3 regions of the Streptomyces sp. NPDC048411 genome follow, and region 1 is predicted to be linked to each of the others. Evidence: riboswitches for the same ligand, from Rfam matches in the RefSeq annotation. Region 1 holds a riboswitch; each other region holds the start of a gene.
The links. Region 1 has a riboswitch for cobalamin ahead of AB0915_RS14560 (ribonucleoside-diphosphate reductase subunit alpha). Riboswitches for the same ligand answer to the same signal wherever they lie in the genome.

Region 1 (19,203 bases):
ACTCGGGGATGAGCGGGGTGGTGCCACCGCCGGCGGCGGCCGGGGCCGCGGCCTCGGCGGCGCCGTTGCCGATCAGGTTGGAGTTGAGCGACTCCTTGTTCGGGATGACGCCGTTCTCCTTGGCCAGCTGGCCCTCGAACTGGTCGGACAGAGCGAGCTTCAGGAACTCCTTGGCGAGGTCCTGCTTCTTGCTGCCCGCGGCTACCGCGAAGTTGGAGCCACCGAGGAAGACGCCCTCGGGCTTGTCGGCGGTCTCACCCGGGATGGTGAAGTAGCCGATGTCGCTCTCGATCTTCTTGTTGGCCGCGATGGCCGTGCCGGCCTCCCAGCCCATGCCGATGAAGGCACCGACCTTGCCCTTGGCGAAGACCTCGGCCTGCTGCGGGGTGGCCTCGTCCTTGTCCTTGGGGGCCTTGGAGTAGGACTGGTACTTCTTGTAGAGCTCCATGGCCGCGGTGACCTTGGGGTCGGAGAGGTTGGAGACGTAGGTGTCGCCTTCCTTCTTCACGAGGTCCGCGCCCTGGCCGATGGTCAGGCCGTCGAAGAAGTACCAGTTCTGGCCGGGCATGTAGATCGGCTCGGCCTTGCCCTTCTTCTTGATGGCGTCGAGGTCCTTGAAGAACTCGTCGCGCGTCTTCGGGGTGTCCGTGATGCCGGCGTCGGCCCAGACCTTCTTGTTGTAGATGACGACGCGGTTGGCGAAGTACCACGGGGCGGCGTACTGCTTGCCATCGAAGACGGAGGACTTGTTGAGCGCGTCGACCCAGTCACCGCCGATCTCCTGCTTGAGGTCGCTCAGGTCGGCGAGGCCACCGGTGGCCGCGTAGGCCGGGGTCTGGGTGTTGCCGACCTCGATGACGTCCGGCGGGGCCGACTCGGAGAGAGCCGTCGTGATCTTCTGCTGAATGCCATCCCACTTCTGGGTCTGGAACTTCAGCGTGGCGCCGGTCTGCTTCTTGAAGGCGGCGGTGAGGTCCTTGGTCCAGCCGGGAGGCGTGGAGCCGTCCATGGCCCAGACAGTCAGCGTCTGGCCCTTGTAGCTGTCGGGCCCGGTCTTCTTGCTGCTGCTGTCGGTCTTGTCGTCCGAGCCACAGGCAGTGGCACCGGCCAAGAGAGCCACCACACCGATGGCCGCGATGAGTCCGCGCTTCACGACACCCTCCTCAGGGATGCAAGAGAATTCCCCCCACCACCCGAGATCGCCGTCCGTCGCACAATTGCATACGACGGGTACTGCCCGTGGGGCTGGGACCTGGTCTTTAATGGTTTAGACCAGTACTCGGAGCTTGGCCTAGACCTTTAGGGGTGTCAAGGGTGTATAAGAAGTGCACTCGCGTCCGTTACAGGACCGACACCTGAGGGAGGGCCACGAGCCGTGACCGGACCGTGCCACCATGTGAGCCGCAACAGACGGAGGAGCAGGTGACGGCAGCAACGCAGCAGTCGGGAAGGCGGGCTATGAGTGCCGACGGGGGCAGTACGGAGAACGAGACGGGCGCGGGCGCGGCCACACGCACCGCACGGGTCCCGAAGTACTACCGGCTGAAGCGCCACCTCCTCGACATGACGGACACCATGCCGCCCGGCACCCCGGTGCCACCGGAGCGGACCCTCGCCGCCGAGTTCGACACCTCGCGCACCACCGTGCGCCAGGCGCTCCAGGAGCTGGTCGTGGAGGGCCGGCTGGAGCGCATCCAGGGCAAGGGCACGTTCGTGGCCAAGCCGAAGGTCTCGCAGGCCCTGCAGCTCACCTCGTACACCGAGGACATGCGCGCCCAGGGGCTGGAACCGACCTCTCAACTCCTGGACATCGGATATGTCACCGCCGACGACACCCTCGCCGGGCTGCTGGACATCACGACCGGCGGCCGGGTGCTGCGGATCGAGCGACTCCGCCTGGCCAGCGGTGAACCGATGGCCATCGAGACCACGCACCTTTCGGCCAAACGCTTTCCCGCGTTGCGTCGTTCGCTGGTGAAGTACGCCTCCCTCTACACCGCGCTGGCCGAGGTCTACGACGTACGGCTCGCCGAGGCCGAGGAGACGATCGAGACCTCGCTCGCCACCCCGCGGGAAGCCGGTCTGCTCGGTACGGACGTGGGGCTGCCGATGCTCATGCTGTCCCGTCACTCCCTGGACGGACGCGGCGAACCGGTCGAATGGGTGCGGTCGGTGTACCGCGGCGACCGTTACAAGTTCGTGGCGCGTCTGAAGCGGCCGACCGACTGAGACCGCGGACCGGCTCCTGACCGGACAACTGTCCAGACGCGGACAGAGCATCAGGAGTCGGTCCCCCGGGCAGAATCCCTCCAGCGGCTCCGTCACACTTTTGCCGGGCAGGGGGTGACGGTGACCGGAAGACTCCCCTAGATTGCCTGCGCGTTACAACAGGTGATCAGCGAGGGGACGGAGGCACCACATGCCCGAGGAAACAGACGCGAAACCACCGACGGTCACACCGGTGAGAGTACTCATCGCCCTCTGTCTCGCCGCCCCGTTCGTGGCGATGCTCTGGGTGGGTTCGTACGCGAAGGTGGACCCCACCTTCATCGGAATCCCGTTCTTCTACTGGTACCAGATGGTCTGGGTGCTGATCTCCACGGCGCTCACGATGGTCGCGTACAAGCTCTGGCAGCGTGACCAGCGCGCCCGCAAGGGGGGTGCGTCGGCATGAAGGACGGCGTGAACGGCGTCGCGCTCGGCGTCTTCATCTTCTTCTTCGTGGCCGTCACGGTCATGGGCTTCCTGGCGGCGCGCTGGCGCAAGGCCGAGAACGAGGCCAGCCTCGACGAATGGGGCCTGGGCGGACGGTCGTTCGGCACCTGGGTCACCTGGTTCCTGCTCGGCGGCGACCTGTACACCGCGTACACCTTCGTAGCCGTTCCCGCGTTGATCTACACGGCGGGCGCGGCCGGCTTCTTCGCGGTGCCGTACACCATCCTCGTGTACCCGCTGATCTTCACCTTCCTGCCGCGGCTGTGGTCGGTCTCGCACAAGCACGGGTACGTGACCACCTCGGACTTTGTCCGTGGGCGCTTCGGCTCGAAGGGGCTGTCGCTGGCGGTCGCCGTCACCGGCATCCTCGCCACGATGCCGTACATCGCGCTCCAGCTCGTCGGCATCCAGGCGGTACTGGACGTGATGGGCGTCGGCGGCGGCGAGAACACCAACTGGTTCGTCAAGGACCTGCCGTTGCTGATCGCGTTCGCGGTGCTCGCCGCGTACACGTACTCGTCCGGTCTGCGGGCGCCCGCGCTGATCGCGTTCGTCAAGGACGGGCTGATCTATCTGGTCATCGCGGTGGCGATCATCTACATCCCGATCAAGCTGGGCGGATTCCACGACATCTTCGCCGCCGCGCAGGAGAAGTTCGCGGGCCCGCCTGGAGGGAAACCGACCGGCGCGCTGGCTCCCGCCGAGGCCAACCAATGGACCTACGCCACTCTGGCGTTGGGCTCGGCGCTGGCACTGTTCATGTATCCGCACTCGATCACGGCGACGCTCTCCAGCCGCAGCCGCAATGTGATCCGGCGCAACACCACGATCCTCCCGCTGTACTCGCTGATGCTGGGCCTGCTGGCGCTGCTCGGCTTCATGGCGATCGCCGCCGGAGTCAAGGTGGACAACGGACAGTTGGCGATCCCGCAGCTGTTCGAGAACATGTTCCCCGACTGGTTCGCCGGCGTGGCGTTCGCCGCGATCGGCATCGGCGCGCTGGTCCCCGCCGCGATCATGTCGATCGCCGCGGCGAACCTCTTCACCCGGAACATCTACAAGGACTTCCTGAAGCCCGACGCCACCCCGGCCCAGGAGACGAAGGTCTCCAAGCTGGTGTCGCTGCTGGTGAAGGTCGGTGCGCTCGTCTTCGTCCTCACCATGGACAAGACGGTCGCGATCAACTTCCAGCTGCTCGGCGGGATCTGGATCCTGCAGACGTTCCCGGCACTGGTCGGCGGCCTGTTCACCCGGTGGTTCCACCGCTGGGCGCTGCTCGCGGGCTGGGCGGTCGGCATGGTGTACGGCACGCTCGCCGCATACGGAGTGGCAAGCCCGACCCAGGCGCACTTCGGCGGCTCCTCGAAGGAGATCCCGGGGATCGGCGAGATCGGCTACATCGGTCTGACGGCGTTCGTGCTGAACGCCGTGGCGACCGTGGTGCTGACCTTCGTCCTGAACGCGGTGAAGGCCCCGGCGGGCGTCGACGAGACCTCCCCGGCGGACTACACGGCGGACGCGGGCGACCCGGGCGTCCAGGTGGAACTCCCCTCGGCCAGGCCCGAGTCGAGCCCGTCACCCGACGCGAGCCCATCCGCCGGCTAGGGCGTGTTTCGACCGGGCACGGGCCACGGAGGGCGTCGCGCAGCTCGTCCTGTCCGCCCAGCCGACCATGTCCGGCGCCCACCGGATCTACCATCGGCGCGACTTCGTACGCACGCCGGAACGCGACCGGGATCCCCTTGCGGGCCTCGCGCTGCTCACGTACAGCCTGAGCCTCTGAACCGATTCGACACAACATGTGGGGGCCGCCTCATCGGGCGGCCCCCACATGTATGCTCGTGCTCGCTGTCGCCGCAGGGAAATCCGGTGCGAATCCGGAACTGTCCCGCAACGGTATATTCGGGTCCCTTTTGCGCACCCTGAAAGTCCGAGGACCTGCCGACAGCGCGTCCGGCTCGACCGATCCGGACGCCCAGACGTCCGGGCCTCGCGGATGGGCCGGTGGACGCCGCACGCAGTGCTGCCCTCCTTCTTCGGGCATTCCTCCGAGCGGCTGCCCCGCTCCCCCGCCGGCCCCGAGCCGAGCGAGGGAGAGCACCACGTGACCATCGCGCCAGCCGATCCGGCTTCAGTCGCCGAGTCCGCGGGAAGCACGAACGACGGACCCGGGACCGCACTGCTGCGGACCCTGACCGACCTCACTGCCGATCTGCCCGACACCAACCCCGGCCGCGTCGCCGCCGCCGCGCTGCGCGGCCGCAACGCCGCGTCGGACGAGGCGGAGTTGCGCGCGCTGGCCACCGAGGCCGCCGCGGGTCTGATCGCCGAGGACCCCGCGTACTCCCGGCTCGCCGCCCGCCTCCTGACCCGCACCATCGCGGACGAGGCGGCCGGTCAGGGCGCGCTGTCGTTCTCCGCCTCGGTCGCCGTCGGCCACCGCGAGGGTCTGGTCGCGGACCGTACGGCCGCGTTCGTGGCGCTCCACACGGCCCGGCTCGACGCGCTGGTCGAGCAGTCCCTCGCCGACGGCGCCGACGACCGGTTCGGCTACTTCGGGCTGCGGACACTGCACAGCCGCTACCTGCTGCGCCACCCGCTCACCCGCCAGGTCATCGAGACGCCGCAGCACTTCATGCTGCGCGTCGCCGCCGGCCTCGCCGAGGACGAGTCGGTGCGCGCACTGGACGAAGTCGCCGCGCTGTACGGTCTGATGAGCCGCCTCGACTACCTCCCCTCCTCCCCCACACTCTTCAACTCCGGCACCCGGCACCCGCAGATGTCCTCCTGCTATCTGCTGGACTCACCGCTGGACGAGCTCGACTCCATCTACGACCGCTACCACCAGGTGGCGCGGCTCTCCAAGCACGCGGGCGGCATCGGCCTCTCGTACTCCCGGATCCGCGCCCGCGGTTCGCTGATCCGCGGCACCAACGGGCACTCCAACGGCATCGTGCCGTTCCTGAAGACGCTCGACGCCTCGGTCGCCGCAGTGAACCAGGGCGGCCGCCGCAAGGGCGCCGCCGCCGTCTACCTGGAGACGTGGCACGCGGACATCGAGGAATTCCTGGAGCTGCGCGACAACACGGGCGAGGACCAGCGGCGTACGCACAACCTCAACCTGGCGCACTGGATCCCGGACGAGTTCATGCGCCGGGTCGACGCGGACGGCGACTGGTCGCTGTTCTCCCCCGCCGATGTGCCGGAACTGGTCGACCTGTGGGGCGACGAGTTCGACGCCGCGTATCGGGCCGCCGAGGCCAAGGGCCTGGCCCGCAAGTCGATGCCCGCGCGTGAGCTGTACGGCCGGATGATGCGGACGCTCGCGCAGACCGGTCAGGGCTGGATGACGTTCAAGGACGCCTCCAACCGGACGGCCAACCAGACCGCCGAGCCGGGTCGCGTCGTCCACTCGTCGAACCTGTGCACCGAGATCCTCGAAGTCACCGACGACGGCGAGACCGCCGTCTGCAACCTCGGTTCGGTCAACCTCGGTTCGTTCGTGGCCGACGGCGACATCGACTGGGAGCGGCTGGACTCCACCGTCCGTACCGCCGTGACGTTCCTCGACCGGGTCGTCGACATCAACTTCTACCCGACCGAGCAGGCCGGCCGCTCCAACGCCCGCTGGCGTCCAGTGGGGCTGGGCGCGATGGGGCTCCAGGACGTCTTCTTCCGGCTGCGGCTGCCGTTCGACTCCCCCGAGGCCCGCGCGCTCTCCACGAAGATCTCCGAGCGGATCATGCTCGCCGCGTACGAGGCGTCCTGCGACCTCGCCGAGCGGTCCGGTCCGCTGCCCGCCTGGTCCGAGACGCGCGCCGCCCGCGGCGTGCTGCACCCCGACCACTACGACACCGAGTTGAGCTGGCCGGAGCGCTGGGACGCGCTGCGCGCCAGGATCGCGAAGACCGGCATGCGCAACTCGCTGCTGCTCGCGATCGCTCCGACCGCCACGATCGCCTCGATCGCCGGGGTGTACGAGTGCATCGAGCCGCAGGTCTCCAACCTCTTCAAGCGCGAAACGCTCAGCGGTGAGTTCCTCCAGGTCAACGCCTATCTGGTGAACGAGCTGAAGGAGCTGGGCGTATGGGACGCGCGGACCCGCGAGGCGCTGCGCGAGGCGAGCGGCTCGGTGCAGGGCTTCGCCTGGATCCCGGAGGACGTACAGGCGCTGTACCGCACGGCATGGGAGATCCCGCAGCGCGGTCTGATCGACATGGCGGCGGCGCGTACGCCGTTCCTGGATCAGAGCCAGTCGCTGAACCTGTTCCTGGAGACGCCGACGATCGGCAAGCTCTCCTCGATGTACGCGTACGCCTGGAAGCAGGGGCTGAAGACGACGTACTACCTGCGCTCGCGCCCGGCCACCCGAATCGCCCGGGCGGCGTCCGGCCGGGCCGCGGCCGCCGCTTCCCTTCCCGCGCAGCAGGCCTCGGCTCCCGACGCGGACGCGATCGCCTGCTCCCTCGAAAACCCCGAGTCCTGCGAGGCCTGCCAGTGATGAGCTCGACCGACAAGAATCTGCTCGACCCGGGCTTCGAACTGACCCTGCGGCCCATGCGCTACCCGGACTTCTACGAGCGCTACCGCGACGCGATCAAGAACACCTGGACGGTCGAGGAGGTCGACCTCCACTCCGACGTCGCCGACCTCGCCAAGCTGACACCCGCCGAGCAGCACATGATCGGCCGGCTCGTCGCGTTCTTCGCGACCGGTGACTCGATCGTCTCCAACAACCTCGTACTCACCCTGTACAAGCACATCAACTCCCCGGAAGCGCGGCTGTACCTGTCGCGTCAGCTCTTCGAGGAGGCCGTGCACGTCCAGTTCTATCTGACGTTGCTCGACACCTATCTGCCCGACCCGGACGACCGTGCGGCCGCGTTCGACGCGGTGGAGGAGATCCCCTCCATCCGCGAGAAGGCGCAGTTCTGCTTCAAGTGGATGGACTCGGTCGAGAAGATCGAGCGGCTGGAGACGCAGGCCGACCGCCGTCGCTTCCTGCTGAACCTGATCTGCTTCGCGGCGTGCATCGAGGGGCTCTTCTTCTACGGCGCGTTCGCCTACGTCTACTGGTTCCGCTCGCGCGGTCTGCTGCACGGCCTCGCCACGGGGACCAACTGGGTCTTCCGTGACGAAACGATGCACATGAACTTCGCGTTCGAGGTCGTGGACACCGTCCGCAAGGAGGAGCCCGAGCTCTTCGACGACGCCCTCCAGCAGCAGGTCACCGACATGCTGAAGGAGGCCGTCGACGCGGAGCTGCAGTTCGGCCGCGACCTGTGCGGCGACGGTCTGCCGGGCATGAACACCGAGTCGATGCGCGAGTACCTGCAGTGCGTCGCCGACCAGCGGCTCACCCGGCTCGGCTTCCCGGCTGTGTACGGCTCCGAGAACCCGTTCTCGTTCATGGAGCTGCAGGGTGTCCAGGAGCTCACGAACTTCTTCGAGCGCCGGCCGTCCGCGTACCAGGTGGCGGTGGAGGGCTCGGTCGCCTTCGACGACGACTTCTAGTGCGATGAGGTGCGGGGCCGGTCCTGCCGCGTGGGCGGCGGGGCCGGCCCCTTCCACCCCGTACCGCTGGTTGCTGCGCCAACGGGTCCTGCCGGCACAGCGCTTACTGGAGACCTCCGAGGGAACGATGGACACGATCGCCGGACGCACCGGCTTCGGAAATGCGGCGGCGCTGCGCCATCAGTTCGTCAAGTCCCTGGGAACCACTCCGAACGCTTACCGCCGCACCTTCCGCGGTCCGACCGCCGTTTCCGAAGTCGCCCGATCATCTTCGGACCTGCCCCCTGATCAAGGGCGTTTTTCGAAAGTCCCGCCTGCCAGGCGGCGCCTGGCACGCCCTAGTCGTTCGGCACGATCTCGTAGCGCGGCGTGTTCTCCGCCATCTGCCGCAGCGCGTCCTTGCGGTCCCGCTTCGAGAGCCGGTCGATGTACAGGTAGCCGTACAGATGGTCCGTCTCGTGCTGGAGGCAGCGCGCGAAGTAGCCGTTGCCGCGGATCTTGACCGGGTTGCCCTTGGCATCCTGGCCGCGCACCACCGCATAGTCCGGGCGGGCCAGCGAGGCGTACGCGGTCGGGACGGAGAGACAGCCCTCGTTGGAGTCGTCGAGGATGCGCTCCTCCGGCGGCAGCTCTTCGAGCACCGGGTTGCAGACGGCGCCCACATGCCGCACGCCGTCGTCGTCCTGGCAGTCGTAGACGAAGACCTTGAGGTCCACGCCGATCTGGTTGGCGGCCAGGCCCACGCCCTCCGCCGTCCGCTGGCTGGCGAACATGTCGTCGATCAGCCGGCCCAGCTCGTCGCCGAACTCGGTGACGTCCTTGCACTCCTTGTGCAGCACCGGGTTGCCCACGACCGTGATCGGACGGGAGGTCCCGCGCTCGCGGTACGCCGCCTCGCGCGCCTCACAGTCCTCGGTGTCCACGACGAAGCCTTCTTCGTCGACGCTGATCTGCTCGTCCGTCTCCTGCTGCGCCATGTCCGCCGTACGCCTTCCTCAAAACCTGAATCGATGCCCGTACAGCGTAACGGCCTCCCCCGCGGCGGGGAGCGGGCTCCCGATCGTGGGGGAGGCCGTTACGGCCGGGCCGCGGACGCACGGCTCAGCAGACTTCTTCGAGATCCCGCCACTCACGGCTGTCCGGGCTGTCCGCCACCCAGCCGTCCAGCAGTCCCCGCACCAGCCCGGCCGGTGCCGCTATCCCGCACTCGCGCTCCGGCACCCACAGACCTCCGGCGGTGCGGTGGCCGAGCGGTCCCGGATGGCCGGGCTCGCTGTGGTCGTGCGGGTCGAGATGCTCGCCGTCACCCTCGTCGCTCTCCATCCGGCTCTCGGAACAGGCCCGGCAGAGCAGCCGCACGGATGACGACCAGTCCTCGGCGGCGAACCCGGCATCGGACGCCAGCTGCTCCAGAGCGTCCCGGTCCGCCTCCGTGGCAGCTTCGAGGAGCACCACCCAGGTGGGTACGGGGGACGGAGCCCAGAGCTCGATCTCGTCGAACACGGGGTACGAGGGGCCCGCCGCGGTGACCCGCTCGCCGTGCGGCACCCCGTCGTGGAGGACGACCTCGCCCCAGCGCCGCCCGGAGGAGGGCAGCGGGATCGACAGCACTTCCATCCGGGCCGGATCCAGCCTGCGGCCCCAGACGACCTCGGCTTCGCCCTCGGGCGACAGCCGCACGGCCGCGCTGCCCAGCTCCATACCGACCGGCTCGCTGTTCGCCGCCGCGGTGTGCTGGCCGGCGCCCGGCACCTTCAGGCCGTACGCCTGCCAGGCGCGGCGGGCCAGGGGCCAGTCCTGCAGGGCGGTGGCGGCGATCCCGACGTTCCACCAGTCGGGGGCGCCGGACTCCTTGTCGAGGAGCGCGACGGCGCGCAGCCCGGCCGCCCTCGCCTGCTCCCAGTCATGCCGGAATTTGTGCAGCAGCGCCAGGTTGAACCATGACTCGGAGAGCCAGGGTTCCAGGTCCGCCGCCCGTGTCAGCAGTGCGCCCGCGTCCTCGTACCGGCCGTCGCCGATCAGCGTGAACGCGCGGTCCGTGGCCTGCCGCCAAGAGGCGGAGGGCCGATGCCGTACCTTCCCGAAGATCCTCACGATTCCCGCCTGTCCCGACTGGACACCCTCGTTCTTGCGCTCTCCTTCGCATCCAACCATGCCTGGCAGGACGCCCGCTCATTACCCATGGGTTACCCAGGTGGGACGGGGGTCAGACCGCCCCGGGCCAGGACCCTGGCAAGCGATTCGACCACCTCCGGCTGGTAGTCGTGGGCGGTTCCGAGCCGGAGCCGTTCCAGAGCGCCGAGCGGGCCGCTGAGACCTTCCCCGCACAGGTCGTCGTATGCGTTGACGGCGCGGACGATCCGGGCGGGCAGCGGCTGCTCGCGGTACGGGTCGGCCTGCCGCTCCACCACGACGGCGATCTCGGAGTCCACGCCGGTCTGCCGAACCACGGCCCCGCCCAGCAGCGCGATCCGGCGCTGCTCCGCGGCGGGCAGCGGGGCGGTCGCCCCGTCGGGCACGGGGTCGACGAGGGAGAGCTGACCGATGTCGTGCATCAGTGCGGCGTACTCCAGCACGGTGAGTTCGGCCCCGGAGAGCCCCAGCTCCCGACCGACGGCCGTACAGAGGACCGCCACTCTGCGGGCATGCCCGTGGGGGGTGTAGCCGGCGATCTCGGTGGACCGGGCGAGCGAGGCGATGGTCTGCCGGTAGGTGGTGCGCACGGCGACGAACCTGCGGAACGACACCTGGGTCAGCAGCAGCGGTACGCAGAGCACGGGCAGCGCCCACAGCCCGGCGACGGCGACCCCGAGAGCCATCACCGCACCGGTCGCACAGACCGCCGAACCGATGCCGAGAAAGGCGCGCAGCTCGTCGCGGAGCAGCGGCCCGTACGGGATGGAGGTGCCGCCCCTGCTCCGGTAGCCGTGGGGGAGGGTGCCGGAGCGCAGCAACAGGGCGCCGAGCACGGCGTCGCACAGGGAGGTGAGCCCGAGCAGGACGAGAAGGAAGAGTGCGAAGAACGGGCCGTCGCCGAACCAGTCGGCGGTCCGGCCGGAGTTGTAGAGCGGCTGGAAGCACACGGCGGCGAACGAGACGGTGACGATCCGCCGGGCGAGCTGATCGGCGGTGGGCCCGCTGCCGCGCGCCACGTGGGGCACGGCGGCGACAAGCTGCGCGGCGACGAGGACGGCGACGACCTGGAGGACCCCGTGGGTGGTGGGTTGCCCGCCACTGCGGCCGAGCAGGGCGTACGCGAGCGCGCCGGCGGCCCCGAGCGGCGCGGGCTCCCGCTCCCCGGGCAGCGCACCCCAGCGGGCGAGCTCGCCGACGGTGATGAGCACCCCGAAGGCAAGGGCATGCCCGGGTTCATGAACTCCGTGCCAGAGAGTGTGAGCCAGCCCCCCGAGGGCAAGCACAACGGCACCGAGGCGGACAGCAGCGACGGCGCCGGTCACCGGGGGCGTTCCGCGGCAGCGTCGAGCCTGTCCGCACCGTCGAGCCCGTCGGCACCATCAAGCCCGTCCGGCGGCCGAGGACGAGACGCCTGCGGGACGAACCCGGCGCCCGCACCCGGCGACGGGACTGCCTCGTCCGCCGTCACCGCCACTGTCTCCGCGGCCCACCCGCGCCGCTCCACCGCCCGCGCCAGCGCCCGCACCATCTGCGGATCGAACTGCGTCCCCGCACAGCGCTTCAGCTCCTCCACCGCCACCGGCACCGGCCGTCCCCTGCGGTACGACCGCGTCGACGTCATCGCGTCGAAGGCGTCGGCCACCGCGACGACCCGTGCGAACTCGGGAATCTCCCGCCCGCTCAGCCCGTAGGGATAGCCGCTGCCGTCGAGCCGCTCGTGATGGTGCAGGATCGCCGCCCGCGCCTCGCCCAGGAAGCCGATGCCCCGGACGATCTCGTGGCCGTACTCCGGGTGCAGCTCGATCACGCGCCGTTCCTCCGGGGTGAGCGGCCCGTCCTTGCGCAGCACCCGGGTCGGCACGCCGAGCTTGCCGATGTCGTGCAGGATCCCGGCGAACCGGAGCACTTCGAGCCGGTCCTCCGCCATGCCCAGCTCCCTCGCGATCAGCACGGATGCCTGACCGACGCGCTCGCTGTGCCCCCGGGTGTAGGTGTCCTTGATGTCGACCGCCTGCACCAGCGCCCGGATGGTGGCGCGGTGTGCTGCCTGCTGGCGGTGGTACTGGGAGAAGACCCAGCAGGAGATGTACATCGGCAGCAGGACGAAGAGCGCCGACAGCGGCCCGTACGAGCTGCGCCACAGCAGGGCCATCATCAGTCCGGCGAGCCCGTGCACCAGGTGCGGCCCGAGCGAGTTCGGCAGCAGTCCGCTCCAGGCACGCCGGACGGGCAGCCGTTCGGCCGCGGCCAGGATCGAGCCGTCCAGGGCGGTCAGGACGAGGCTGAAGGCCAGCGCGGCGACGCAGGCGGGCAGGACGGCGTAAGGGAAGTCGGGCAGCAGGTCGGGGCCGGGCCCGCCGAGCGTGGCGCCGCCGCCGAGCAGGCCGTGGACGGTCGACGCCACCCAGACAGTGGTCACCAGCTGGGCGGTGCGCCAGACTCGGCGGGCCGCGACGGGCGCGTTCTCCACCCGGCCGGCGAGTGAGCCGGGGATCGCGACCAGCGCCGCGGCGGCGGGCGGCAACAGGAACGCCGCCGTGAGCAGCAGCGGGAAGAACGATCCGGCACTGATCGGCACGGAGCCGCCGAAGAACGGACGGCGTCCGGGCAGTTCACAGACCAGATAGAGCCCGGTGAGCAGAACGACGGTGCCCCAGGGCACCCCCCTACCGCCGGGTGGCAGCGCGGGCCGCACACAGAAGGCAGCGCAGACCGCGGCGGCCAGAATGACCGCGCACGCCGCAGCCCCGGTGCCTCTCACCCGCCCTGCCCGCCCCCCAACTAGGTCAATGGAGGCGCCACGCTAGCGAGTTGGGCACTTGGTCGAGCATGGTTGAGCCCGATTAGCACGTTCGGGTGAAGTGCATGCGTGGGCGGTGGTACGGGTGAGGGCCTGCCGCAACGGCCGCGGCACGCCCTCATCGTGCAGAAAACACCCCCGTGTTCAGGGGTGACCGCCGGTCACTCCGTGGCGGCGCTCGGCAGCTCGGCCACCACGTCCTGGTCCGGCACGGCCTGCCCGGAGCGGATCAGATCGATCCGGCCCATCACCTTGGAGCGCAGGTCGGCCGGCACGTCGTCGTGACCGCAGCAGCGCTTGACCAGCTTCTTCACCGCCTGCTCCAGCCCGTACTTCTCCAGACACGGGGAGCACTCCTCGAAGTGGACCTCGAACTTGCTGCAGTCGCTGTCGGGCATCTCATGGTCGAGAAACTCGTAGAGATGATCGAGGACCTCTGAGCAGTCTGTCTCGTGCGGCTCTCCGCAGCTCATGAGCCCGAGCCTTTCCGATCGTCCGACTCTCCGGCACCGGCCGGGACGAGCCCGCGTTCACGGGCGTAGTCCTCCAGCATGCCGCGCAGTTGGCGGCGGCCCCGGTGCAGTCGGGACATCACCGTACCGATGGGAGTCCCCATGATGTCCGCGATCTCCTTGTAGGCAAAGCCCTCTACATCGGCGAGATATACCGCGATGCGGAACTCTTCGGGGATCGCCTGCAGCGCGGACTTCACGTCCGAGTCCGGCAGGTGATCGAGCGCCTGCGACTCGGCGGAGCGCAGACCTGTGGACATGTGCGACTCGGCGCGCGCCAGCTGCCAGTCCTCGATCTCCTCGGCGGCACTGCGCTGGGGTTCGCGCTGCTTCTTGCGGTACGAGTTGATGAACGTATTGGTGAGGATGCGGTACATCCACGCCTTGAGGTTCGTCCCCTCGCGGAACTGGTGGAAGGAGCCGTACGCCTTCGCATACGTCTCCTGAACCAGGTCCTCGGCGTCTGCGGGATTGCGCGTCATGCGCAACGCGGCCGAGTACATCTGGTCGAGGAAACCGAGGGCGTCCCGCTCGAAGCGCGCATTGCGCTCGGCGGTCGTCTCCTCCGCGCGGCCGTCGTCGGTCCCTGTGTCGGTACCGGTGACCGGACCCACCTCCTCCAACGCTGTGGCGGTTCCGAGACCGGACCCGCTCGAATCGGAGAATAGTCGACCTTGCTTGGACGCGGGCTGTCGTTCCGATCCGCTCCGTGCCCGCCCGGTGGTGGTCTTCGCCGCGTGCAGCACCGTCCACTCCAGGTCAGCGGCGTTCGAGCGGCGCGGGCAGATGGTCGAACCCATGCGACGGACTCCCTCTCCACGTACGACGTTGATGTACCGATGTCCCCAACAACAGTGGTCTCCGACACAACATTCCCGGGGTGCGCCGGGTCGTCCGCGGGTGTGATCCGATCCACATGAGGATGTGCGGGCCTCAGTGACGAGAGTCGGTCCAGAGTTACGGGAGCCGGTCCAGCCATTCCGTCACGGCGGCGGTGAGGAGTTCCATCGCCCGGTCCTCGGTCAGTCCTGACTTCTTCGGTACGGCGAAGCCGTGGTCCCCGTACGGCACCTCGGCGATCTCGTACTCTCCTGGAGGGAACTCGGCCGGCCGCCCGAACGGGTCGTGGCCGCCCTGCACGACGAGCGTGGGCACGCCCGCGCCGAGCAGTTCGTCCTTGCGGGACTTCTCCGGTCTGCCGGGCGGGTGCAGCGGGAAGCTGAGCGCGAGGACGGCGTGCGCGCCGAGCCCGGCCGCCGTGCGGCAGGCCACCCGCGCGCCTGCGCTGCGTCCGCCGGCGACGACGGGCAGCCCGGGTGCGGTGAGAGCGGGCCACAGACCGCGCCAGCCGGTGTCCAGGGTCTTCGGGGCGGGCGCGAGCTTCTTCCCGGCGACCCGCCAGGGTTGCTCCACCAGGGCGACGGTCACGCCGCGTGCGGGCAGCGCGGCGGCCAATGCCTGGAGGTCGCGGGCCTCGATGCCGCCGCCGGCGCCGTGGCCGAGGGCGAGCACCAGGCGGGGTCTGCGCGCGGGCAGCCAGGTGATCCGGGCGGGCCCGGTGGCGGTGTCGACCGTCTCGGCCGTCGGGGCTGTCTCTCTACGACTCACAGCGCCCATCCTGCCCGGTCAGAAGAGCATGCCGACCTCCGGCGCGGTCAGTTCCTCGAGGAGCTCGGGCCCGTTGTTGCGGACGTTGCTGACCGCCGTGGCCACCGGGTACGCCCGCATCAGTCCGCCGGGCGGTGGTGCCAGCAGCGCCCGCAGCTCCCCGATGTCGGTGCGCGAGGGGTCCAGCCAGGCGTCCCAGCGGTCCGGGGTCAGCATCAGCGGCATCCGGGGGTGGATGTCGGCGAGCGCGCCCGGGCCCTCGGCGGGGGCGACGGCGAGCGGGGTGGTCTCCGCCTCGGTGGTGATCACGGAGCAGGTCACCCACCAGGCCAGCGGGTGGTCGTCCGGCAGCGTCCGGTCACGCCAGAACTCGTACAGTCCGGCCATCGCGAAGACCGATCCGTCGGCGGGCGTCACGAAGTACGGCTGCTTCCGCGGCCGCTTCTTCTTCCCCGTCTCCTCCAGCTGCCGCTCGTCGGCGCCGGTGACCCACTCGTAGTAGCCGTCGGCGGGCAGGATGCAGCGGCGCGAGACGAAGGGGCGGCGGAAGGACGGCTTCTCGTGGACGGTCTCCGCCCGGGCGTTGATCATCCGGGCTCCGCCCTCGGGCGACTTGGCCCACGAGGGGACGAGTCCCCACTTCAGCGCGCGCAACTGGCGAACCGGGCGTTGATCATCCGCGTCTTTCACGGGACGTTCCAGTACGGCGTAGACCTCTTTGGTCGGCGCCACGTTGTAGTCGGGCTCCAGCGCCTCCGCCGGTTCCCATTTCTCGACGCCGAAGAGTCCGGTCAGATCCTCGGGCCGCCGACTCGATGCATACCGTCCGCACATAAGTGCCAGACTGCCACGACCCACCGCCACGACCGCAAGGAGCCGCCCGCACATGGACAGCACCGAACTGGGCAATCTGTGGGATCGCGTCTTCGGTACCCAGCCCGCACCCGAGCAGTGGCTGGTGGTCGTGACGGCCACGGTCGCGCTCATCGCCGTCGTACCGAACGTGCTGTGGCGCCTCTCGCGCAACGCGATCACCATCGCCCACGAGGGCGGGCACGGGCTGATCGCCCTGGTCAGCGGGCGCAGGCTGGAAGGCATCCGGCTGCACTCGGACACCAGCGGGCTGACCGTCAGCCGCGGCAGGCCCACCGGCATAGGCATGATCGTCACCGCGGCGGCGGGCTACACCGCGCCGCCGCTGCTGGGACTCGGCGGCGCCTGGCTGCTCGCCGACGGCCGGATCACGCTGCTGCTGTGGGTGTCGACCGCGCTGCTCGCGGTGATGCTGGTGATGATCCGCAATCTGTACGGGGCGCTCACGGTGATCTTCACCGGTACGGCGTTCCTGCTGGTGTCCTGGCTGGCTTCACCCGCGGTGCAGTCGCTGTTCGGGTACACCGTGGTCTGGTTCCTGCTCCTCGGGGGTGTGCGTCCGGCGTTCGAGCTGCAGTCGAAGCGCCGGCGCGGCGGGGCGCCGGACTCGGACGCGGACCAGCTGTCCCGGCTCACGGATGTGCCGGCCGTGCTGTGGCTGGGCTTTTTCCATGCGGTGTCGATCTGCTCGCTGATCGGCGGCGGCCGCTGGTTGCTCGGCCGGTGAGGCACGACAGCCCGCGGCGGCGCCTACCATGCTTCCCTGACGCCCCGGTTCCAGCCTGTCTGATCAAGATCTGGGATTGCGGCGAGCCACTAAAGTGAGGTCCATGACCGAAAGTTCCGTGCACCCCGCCCTCTGGCCCGCCCCCCATGCGACCGGGGCCGTCGACGCGACCGTCACCGTGCCCGGATCGAAATCGGTCACCAACCGGGCGCTGGTCCTGGCCGCCCTCGCCGCCGAGCCGGGCTGGCTGCGCCGCCCGCTGCGCTCCCGCGACACCCTGCTGATGGCGCAGGCGCTGCGTGCGATGGGCGTCGGCATCGAGGAGGGCGTCGGCCCGGAAGGCTCCGGCGAGGCCTGGCGGGTCATTCCGGCCGGGCTGCACGGCCCCACCACGGTCGACGTCGGCAACGCCGGAACGGTGATGCGTTTCCTGCCGCCGGTCGCCGCCCTCGCCGACGGTCCGATCCGCTTCGACGGCGACCCGCGTGCGTACGAGCGGCCGCTGACCGGCGTGATCGACGCGCTGCGGGTGCTCGGCGCCCGGATCGACGACGACGGGCGCGGTTCGCTGCCGATGACCGTGCACGGCGGCGGGGCGCTGGACGGCGGCCCGGTGGCAATCGACGCCTCCTCGTCGTCCCAGTTCGTCTCGGCGCTGTTGCTGTCGGCACCGCGTTTCAACCAGGGCGTGGAGGTACGCCACACCGGTTCCCGGCTGCCTTCGATGCCGCACATCCGGATGACGGTCGACATGCTGCGGGCCGTCGGCGCCCAGGTCGACGAGCCGGAGACGGGCGGCGAGCCGAATGTCTGGCGGGTGTCCCCGTCGGCGCTGCTCGGCCGCGACCTGACGGTCGAGCCGGATCTCTCCAACGCCCAGCCCTTCCTCGCGGCGGCGCTGGTCACCGGTGGCCGAGTGACGATCCCGGACTGGCCGGAGCACACCACCCAGCCGGGTGACGCGCTGCGCGAGATCTTCACCACTATGGGCGGCAGCTGTGAACTGACCGAACACGGTCTGACGTTCACCGGGTCGGGGCGTATCCACGGCATCGACGTGGACCTCGGCGAGGTCGGCGAACTGACCCCCGGCATCGCTGCGGTCGCGGCCCTCGCCGACTCCCCCTCCACACTGAGCGGTGTCGCACATCTGCGGCTGCACGAGACGGACCGACTGGCCGCGCTCACCAAGGAGATCAACGAGCTCGGCGGCCACGTCACCGAGACCGCCGACGGGCTGCACATCGAGCCGCGCCCGCTGCACGGCGGTACCTTCCATACGTACGACGACCACCGGATGGCAACCGCTGGGTCGATCATCGGCCTTGCCGTCCCCGGAGTGGAGATCGAGAACGTGGCGACAACCGCCAAGACCCTGCCGGATTTCCCGCAGATGTGGACCCGAATGCTCGGGGCCTGAATCATGCGTCGCTACGGCAAGAACCCCGACGAGGACGACATCCGGTTCCGCCCCAACCCGAAGGGCAACCGGCCTCGTACACGTACCCGCCCGAGGCACGAGGACGCCGAGGAAGGCATGGTCCTCACCGTGGACCGCGGTCGCCTGACGTGCCTCGTCGACGGCCGTACGGTCGTGGCGATGAAGGCCCGGGAACTGGGCCGGAAGGCCGCGGTGGTCGGCGACACCGTCTCGATCGTCGGCGATCTGTCCGGCGACAAGGACACCCTCGCGCGCATCGTCCGGATCGGTGAGCGCCGCTCGGTGCTGCGCCGGACGGCGGACGACGACGATCCGTACGAGCGGGTGGTCGTCGCCAACGCCGACCAGCTGGCGATCGTCACCGCGCTGGCGGATCCGGAGCCCCGCCCGCGGATGATCGACCGCTGTCTGGTGGCGGCGTACGACGGAGGACTCTCCCCGCTCCTGGTCCTGACCAAGTCCGACCTCGCATCGCCGGACAAGCTCCTGGAGGCGTACATCCCCCTGGGGGTCCCGTACATCGTCACCAGCCGCGAGGAGCTGGAGAACGGCGACGCGGCGGACCGGGTGCGCGAGCTGCTGAACAACCGGGTGACCGCCTTTGTCGGGCATTCCGGTGTCGGGAAGACCACCCTGGTCAACGCCCTCGTACCGAAGGACCGGCGGCGTACCACGGGTGTCGTCAACGCGGTCACGGGCCGCGGCCGTCACACCACCACCTCGGCGCTCGCGCTGCCGCTGCCGGACGGGCGCGGCTGGGTGGTCGACACCCCCGGGGTGCGCTCCTTCGGGCTGAACCACATCGACCCCTCGCGGGTCATCCACGCGTTCCCCGACCTGGAGCCGGGCACCGAGGACTGTCCTCGCGGTTGCACCC
Region 2 (3,059 bases), on a different contig from region 1:
ACACTCGGGCCCCCAGGTCTGACGGCCCCCCCGGCGCGGGCCGCGGGGGGCTTAGTGCGCCGTCTATGCGTCCGTCGCGTCGGCGGGCGCCTCAGCTCGCAGCGGCGGCCGCGTGGGACGTGGTACCGCCCCCGGCCGTCACTGCGCCGGCCTTGGGCACCAGCAGCCGCTCGGTCAGATACCCGAAGACCAGACCGAAAGTGGTCCACAGCGTGGCCTGAACGGCGAGGGTGGCAAGGCGGAACTCCCACAGGAGACTGGCCGGGAAGTCCTTGCCGACCTCGTTGAACGAGGGCAGGAAGGCGTAGGCCAGCCCGATGACGAGCACATAGGCGGCGGACGCGGCAATGGACGCGTTCCAGTTGCCCAGGCGGGGAGCCAGCCGCTTGCCGAAGATGACGGCAGCGACGGCCAGCAGCACGCTGAGGGCGACCATCAGGAAGAACAGGGTGGTGCGTTGGCCGATCGTGTCGGGGTTTCCGACAGCCGGCGGATTGGCCGGGTATTTGAGGAACGGCACGACATACACGGTCAGCAAGGCGCCGAACGCGATCAATGCGGCCGTGGCCCTCGGGCCGAACCTGCCGATGCGGCCGAGGGCGTAGCAGAAGACCAGCGCGGCGATGCCGCCGATCGCCACACCGAAGACCAGGACACCGGTGGCGAGACCCGCGGTGGACTGCATGGTGCGGCTGACGAGTTCCTCGCCGCCGTGCTCGTGGCTGTGAGCCTCCTCGAGCGCGATCGCCGCGTCCACACGGGATTCACCGAGGAAGTAGGCGACGGCAAGAGCGAGCGCGCCCGCGGCAAGTCCGGCCAGCATGCCGCGGACGAGCAGCGCTCTGACAGATATGGAGTTCATGAGCGGTTCCCCTGAGGTGCGCAGCGTGTCAGTGGCAGGGGAAACCGAGCAGGTGGCGACCGTCGTGAACCCATTCGTGGACACCTTCGCCGGAGATGACAGCGGTGGCACCCTGCTCGGCTCCGACGAAGTACAGCAGGACGAGCATGAGGATGCCGAAGAAGACCGCCCACGGGGCAATGGCCTTCAGCGAGATGGGGGTGATGGCGGGTGTGGCGACGGTTGCGGGGGCAGCAGTCTGTGCCATGGCAGAACCTCCTGAGGGAACACGCGTCCCGATCGTGGTGCCTGAGACGACAGTGCCGGGTCTGACTTCCCGCAGGGGTACGGGTTCACAGTGGCGCGACCGTGCCGGATTCTCACCGGACTTCCGTCACACCGTCGTCATGTTCGTCGCGACCATACCGCCTGCGGGCACGCGCCGCCATGGCGCCATCTGCGGGGCCGGGAGGCTCGGATGCCATGGTGTGCTTACCCGAAAGGCCACAGTTCAGGGAGGTGACAACGGTGTTGACGGTACAAGTGATGTTGATCTCACCGGCGCTCAATGCGGCGCTGCGTGAAGCCCGTTTCGACGGCGACGCCCCGCTCGACGCGTCCGGTGTCCGGCGGGCGCGTGCGGCCGCTGCCGCGGTGCCTGCCGCCGATCGGCGGGTGTGCGGAGCGGACGAGAGGTGCGCCGGTACCGCCGAGGCGTTGGGGCTGCGGTCCGAGCCCGAACCGACCCTACGCGGCTGGGACTTGGGTCGCTGGAGCGGGCAGCGGCTGACGGAGGTGAGCGAGGCCGAGCCGGAGGCGGTGTCGGCTTGGCTGTCCGACCCTTCGGCAGCACCGCACGGCGGCGAGTCGCTGTTGGACCTGTGCGCGCGGGTGGGCGGCTGGCTGGACTCGTTGCATCGGGACGGCGCCGGGGATGGCCGCGTGATCGCCGTGGTCGAACCCGCGGTGGTGCGCGCCGCGATCGTGCATGCGCTGGGCCTTCTGCCGCAGGCGTTCTGGCGGTTGGACGTCGCCCCGTTGACACTGACAGAGCTCAGCGGCCGGTCCGGCCGCTGGAACCTGCGCTGTGGGCGGCCCTTGAGCACCGGAACCGACGCCCCGTAACCCGGCGTCGGCCTCCACCGCCGGACCGGCCCGCTCTGCCGGTGACGTCAGGTCACAGCATCCCCGGCGACCGGCCGGCCTTCCGTCTGCGATGACCAGCGCGGCGGACAGACAGTGGGCGGGCGGGCCATCTCCGTGACGAACCGCGGAATCCCACCCCTCCCCTCCGCGGCGGGGCCCGTCCGTGGGTCCGCCCACATGCCCCTACCGCTCGAGCAATGCTGACAAATGGTACGTAAACTGGCCAAGGTGTTCGAATCCACCTTCTCTTCGGAAGGGCGACCGACCATGACCGATCAAACGCAGGTGCACCGGCCCGAGACCACCCGACCGCAACCCGAGGCCACGCACGGACCAGGACCGCACGGCGGAAACCGCAGAACGGAACCTGGGTCGCGGGGCCGAACCACGATCGCCGACGGTGTGGTGGCGAAGATCGCCGGGCTGGCGGCCCGGGGCGTGCCCGGAGTCCAGGGCATGGGAGGGGGATTCGCCCGCGGTATGGGGGCCGTGCGGGAGCGGGTCCCCGGAGCGGGAGGTCAGTCCGTCACCAGCGGTGTCAAGGTCGAGGTCGGCGAGGTCCAGACGGCGGTCGACCTGTCGATCGTCGTCGAATACGGATACTCGATCGTCGAGCTCACGGGCGAGGTCCGGACCGAGGTGATCGCCGCCATCGAGCGGATGACCGGTCTGGAGGTCGTGGAGGTCAACATCTTGGTGAGCGACGTGAAGCTGCCCGAGGAGGAAGAGGAACAGCAGGTGCTGGAGAGGCGGGTAGCGTAGCGGTTCGCCGGACCGGATCGCGCCTGGTCGAGGGGTCCACTGCCGTGTCGTCGGCCTGAAACCCCGGCTGTCCGACGAGGTCCGACGAGCTGTCCGGGGCCCAGTCGGCCAATGCCCGGCGGCCCGGGACGGCAGTACGAACGACAGCAGTCGTCGGCGACGCCGGGATACGCCGTCCGGCGCATACTCGAAGGTGGCCCTGAAAGATTGGGGGACGCAATGATCGTCCTCGGAGTCATTCTGCTCGTGCTCGGCATGGTGGCCGGGATTTCCTTCTTGTGGACCATCGGCGTCGCCCTCGTGCTGATCG
Region 3 (3,059 bases), on a different contig from region 1:
CCTCGCCGCTGGGAACTACCGTCCTTCGCGGACCCGTTGATCCGAAGCCGATAGTCGTCCTGGGCTACTACTGGAACGAGTTCTCGTTACAGTGGGCGTGGCGCAACGCAGCCGCGGGCCGGGACGGGAAAGGGGAAGCCCCATGACACAGGTGACCGAGCACGGCGGCGGCGTGTGGTCCATCAAGGTCCCGATCCCGGACAACCCGCTCGGCCACACCCTGGTGCATGTCCTCGACACCGACCGCGGGCCGGTCCTCGTCGACACCGGCTGGGACGACCCCGACGCCTGGGACACCCTGGTCGCCGGAGTCGCCGCCGTCGGCGTGGACATCACCGGCATCCACGGCGTGGTCATCACCCACCACCATCCCGACCACCACGGACTCTCCGGACAGGTCCGCGAGGCCTCGGGGGCGTGGATCGCGATGCACGCCGCGGACACCGCGATCGTGCGCCGCACCCGTGAGTCCGAACCGGGCACCTGGCTGACCTACCTCGCGGCGAAGCTCGCCGCGGCCGGCGCACCGGAGGAGCACCTCGCCCCACTGCGCGCCGCCCGCACGGGCGGCCGGACGCGCACGCTCCCCGGACTGCGCGCCGCCCTCCCGGACCGCGAGATCGTCCCCGGCGAACTGCTCGACCTCGCGGGCCGGCGGCTCCGGGCGATCTGGACGCCGGGCCACACCCCCGGCCATGTCTGCCTGCACCTGGAGGAGGACCATCCGGCCGATCTGCCCGGCCGCGGCCGCCTCTTCTCCGGCGACCACCTGCTGCCCGGGATCAGCCCCCACATCGGGCTGTACGAGGACCCGGACGACGCAACGGTCACCGACCCCCTGGGCGACTACCTGGACTCGCTGGAGCGCATCGGCCGGCTCGGGGTCGCCGAGGTGCTGCCCGCCCACCAGTACGCGTTCACGGACGCGGCGGGGCGCGTACGGGAACTCCTCGACCATCACGAGGAGCGGCTGACCGGACTGCTCGCCCTGCTCGCCACCCCGTTGACGCCGTGGCAGCTGGCCGAGCGGATGGAGTGGAACCGGCCCTGGGAACAGATCCCGTACGGCTCGCGGAACATTGCCGTCTCCGAGGCCGAGGCTCATGTGCGCCGACTGGTGAAGCTGGGGCGCGCGGAGGCGGTGCCGGGCAGCGGGCCGGTGACGTACGTCGCTGCGTGAGGCAGCCCTCCGCCCGGGGCGAGCGGGCTGCCTCCCGGTAGAGTGTGCGAGTCGTCATCACGCCCGTTCAGGGGGAAGCCGGTGCAAATCCGGCACTGACCACGCAACCGTGAGCCGCCGACACAGCGGCGAGTCGGGCTGCCCTGTCCGCGGTCGTGACCGGCTCGCGTCACCGGAACCCCGGTGACCGGCACCGTCGAGGAATACGGGGCCGGAGCCTGGTGCCTGAGTGTGCCTGTGCCCGGTTCCCCACAGGAGAGGCTCAGCCCGCCATGACCGTACGCCGCAGCGCAGCAGCGCTCGCCGCCACCGCCACCGTGCTCTGTGCGGCCGCTGCCCCGGCCGCGGTCGCGGCGCCGTCCCCCTCCCCCACCCCGTCCGTCGCGCTGCCCTCCGGGCTGTACGGCACCAAGGACCCGACGTACGACGGGGTCTGGCGGCAGTCGCTGGCCTTCCTCGCCCAGCGCGTCGAGGGGGTCGTGCCCGCGACGAAGTCGGTGGACTGGCTGATCGCCCAGCAGTGCGCGAACGGCGCCTACGCCTCGTACCGCGCCGATGTCTCCAAGCCGTGCGACACCAAGACCATGCTGGACACCAATGCGACCGCCGCCGCGGTGCAGGCGCTGGCGGCGGTCGGCGGGCACGGCGACATCGTCAGCAACGGCGTCCGCTGGCTGAAGTCCGTCCAGAACGAGGACGGCGGCTGGGGCTACAACCCGGGCTCCCCCAGCGACGCCAACTCCACCTCGATCGTGACCGGCGCGCTGGCCCGGCAGGGCCAGCGGATCGGCGACATGACGAATCCGGGCGGCAAAACCCCGTACGACGCGCTGCTCGCGCTCGCGATCCCGTGCGGCGGCCCGGACGGCGGCGCGTTCGCGTACCAGCCCGACAAGGCCGGGAAGCTCACCGCGAACGGGGACGCCACCGCGGCCGCCGTGCTCGGCTCGATGGGCAAGGGGCTGGACACCGGGGACAACGCCGCGGTCGAGGGCAAGCCGCCGGCCTGCCGGAAGGGCGACGTCGTCAAGCCGGAGCAGGCCGCCCAGAACGGCGCCTTCTACCTCGCGGGCGCCCTCGCGAAGAACGGCAACCATCTGGACCTGCCGCCGATGCCGGGCGCCGACGACACCACCCCGCAGCCCGACTTCGGCAACACCGCGGACGCTGTCGTCGCCCTGGCCTCCGCGGGCCACAAGAACAAGGCGGCCGGCGCGGTCGGCTGGCTGCAGAAGAACTCCAGGAGCTGGGCCGAGGAGAGCGGCCCCGCCGCCTACGCCCAGCTGGTCCTGGCCGCGCACGCGACCGGCGCCGACGCCCACAACTTCGGCGGCGTCGACCTGGTCCGGGAGCTGAACGCGAGCGGTCCCGCGCCCGCTGCCGTCATCACGCCCAGTGCGACCCCGGACGTCGCCGAGGACGGCACCAGCGACGACGCCGGTCTCGGGGTGTGGTGGCTGGTCGGTATCGGCCTCGCCGCCGGTGCGGGCATCGGCTTCCTGATCAGCAGCCGTCGGAAGCCCCAGCAGCCGTGAACCGAGCGGGGAATCGTGCGGGGAATGCGTTCGGCGGACGGGTGGCCGTCGCGCTGCTGCTGGTACTCGGCGCCGCTCTGACCGTGCTCGGCGCGGGCACCGCCCATGCGGCCGGCTACCGCTACTGGTCGTTCTGGGAGGGCAAGGGGTCCGGCTGGGCCTACGCCACCCAGGGCCCCTCGCTCGTCCGGCCCGACGACGGGGCGGTGCAGGGCTTCCGGTTCTCCGTGAGCGAGGACTCCCAGGACTCGGCGAAGCCGCGCCGCACCCCCGACTTCGCGACGGTCTGCGCGGACACCCCCGCCAAGGACGGCACCAAGCGCGTCGCGCTCGTCATCGACCCC

Region 2: linked by a shared signal. The riboswitch ahead of AB0915_RS38740 (CbtB domain-containing protein) and the one ahead of AB0915_RS14560 (ribonucleoside-diphosphate reductase subunit alpha) in region 1 are both predicted to bind cobalamin.
Region 3: linked by a shared signal. The riboswitch ahead of AB0915_RS10435 (prenyltransferase/squalene oxidase repeat-containing protein) and the one ahead of AB0915_RS14560 (ribonucleoside-diphosphate reductase subunit alpha) in region 1 are both predicted to bind cobalamin.

Annotation. Positions count from the first base shown of each region.
Region 1 is NZ_JBEZKL010000032.1:38,838-58,040, reverse strand. It holds gene AB0915_RS14585 (extracellular solute-binding protein) at 1-1,153, opposite strand, end outside; gene AB0915_RS14580 (GntR family transcriptional regulator) at 1,459-2,229, shown strand; gene AB0915_RS14575 (DUF3311 domain-containing protein) at 2,420-2,674, shown strand; gene mctP (monocarboxylate uptake permease MctP) at 2,671-4,320, shown strand; partial or broken gene AB0915_RS14565 (GNAT family N-acetyltransferase) at 4,319-4,498, shown strand; cobalamin riboswitch at 4,538-4,676, shown strand; gene AB0915_RS14560 (ribonucleoside-diphosphate reductase subunit alpha) at 4,820-7,216, shown strand; gene AB0915_RS14555 (ribonucleotide-diphosphate reductase subunit beta) at 7,216-8,229, shown strand; partial or broken gene AB0915_RS14550 (helix-turn-helix domain-containing protein) at 8,282-8,491, shown strand; gene def (peptide deformylase) at 8,568-9,206, opposite strand; gene AB0915_RS14540 (hypothetical protein) at 9,331-10,323, opposite strand; gene AB0915_RS14535 (HD domain-containing protein) at 10,416-11,648, opposite strand; gene AB0915_RS14530 (HD-GYP domain-containing protein) at 11,684-13,126, opposite strand; gene rsrA (mycothiol system anti-sigma-R factor) at 13,327-13,638, opposite strand; gene AB0915_RS14520 (sigma-70 family RNA polymerase sigma factor) at 13,635-14,291, opposite strand; gene AB0915_RS14515 (alpha/beta family hydrolase) at 14,635-15,285, opposite strand; gene AB0915_RS14510 (SOS response-associated peptidase) at 15,304-16,119, opposite strand; gene AB0915_RS14505 (M50 family metallopeptidase) at 16,172-16,885, shown strand; gene aroA (3-phosphoshikimate 1-carboxyvinyltransferase) at 16,989-18,305, shown strand; gene rsgA (ribosome small subunit-dependent GTPase A) at 18,309-19,203, shown strand, end outside.
Region 2 is NZ_JBEZKL010000273.1:176-3,234, reverse strand. It holds gene AB0915_RS38745 (CbtA family protein) at 92-862, opposite strand; gene AB0915_RS38740 (CbtB domain-containing protein) at 891-1,109, opposite strand; adenosylcobalamin (AdoCbl) riboswitch at 1,113-1,261, opposite strand; gene AB0915_RS38735 (histidine phosphatase family protein) at 1,388-1,966, shown strand; gene AB0915_RS38730 (Asp23/Gls24 family envelope stress response protein) at 2,255-2,749, shown strand; gene AB0915_RS38725 (hypothetical protein) at 2,957-3,059, shown strand, end outside.
Region 3 is NZ_JBEZKL010000020.1:26,454-29,512, reverse strand. It holds gene AB0915_RS10440 (MBL fold metallo-hydrolase) at 143-1,180, shown strand; cobalamin riboswitch at 1,212-1,346, shown strand; gene AB0915_RS10435 (prenyltransferase/squalene oxidase repeat-containing protein) at 1,453-2,715, shown strand; gene AB0915_RS10430 (SCO2322 family protein) at 2,757-3,059, shown strand, end outside.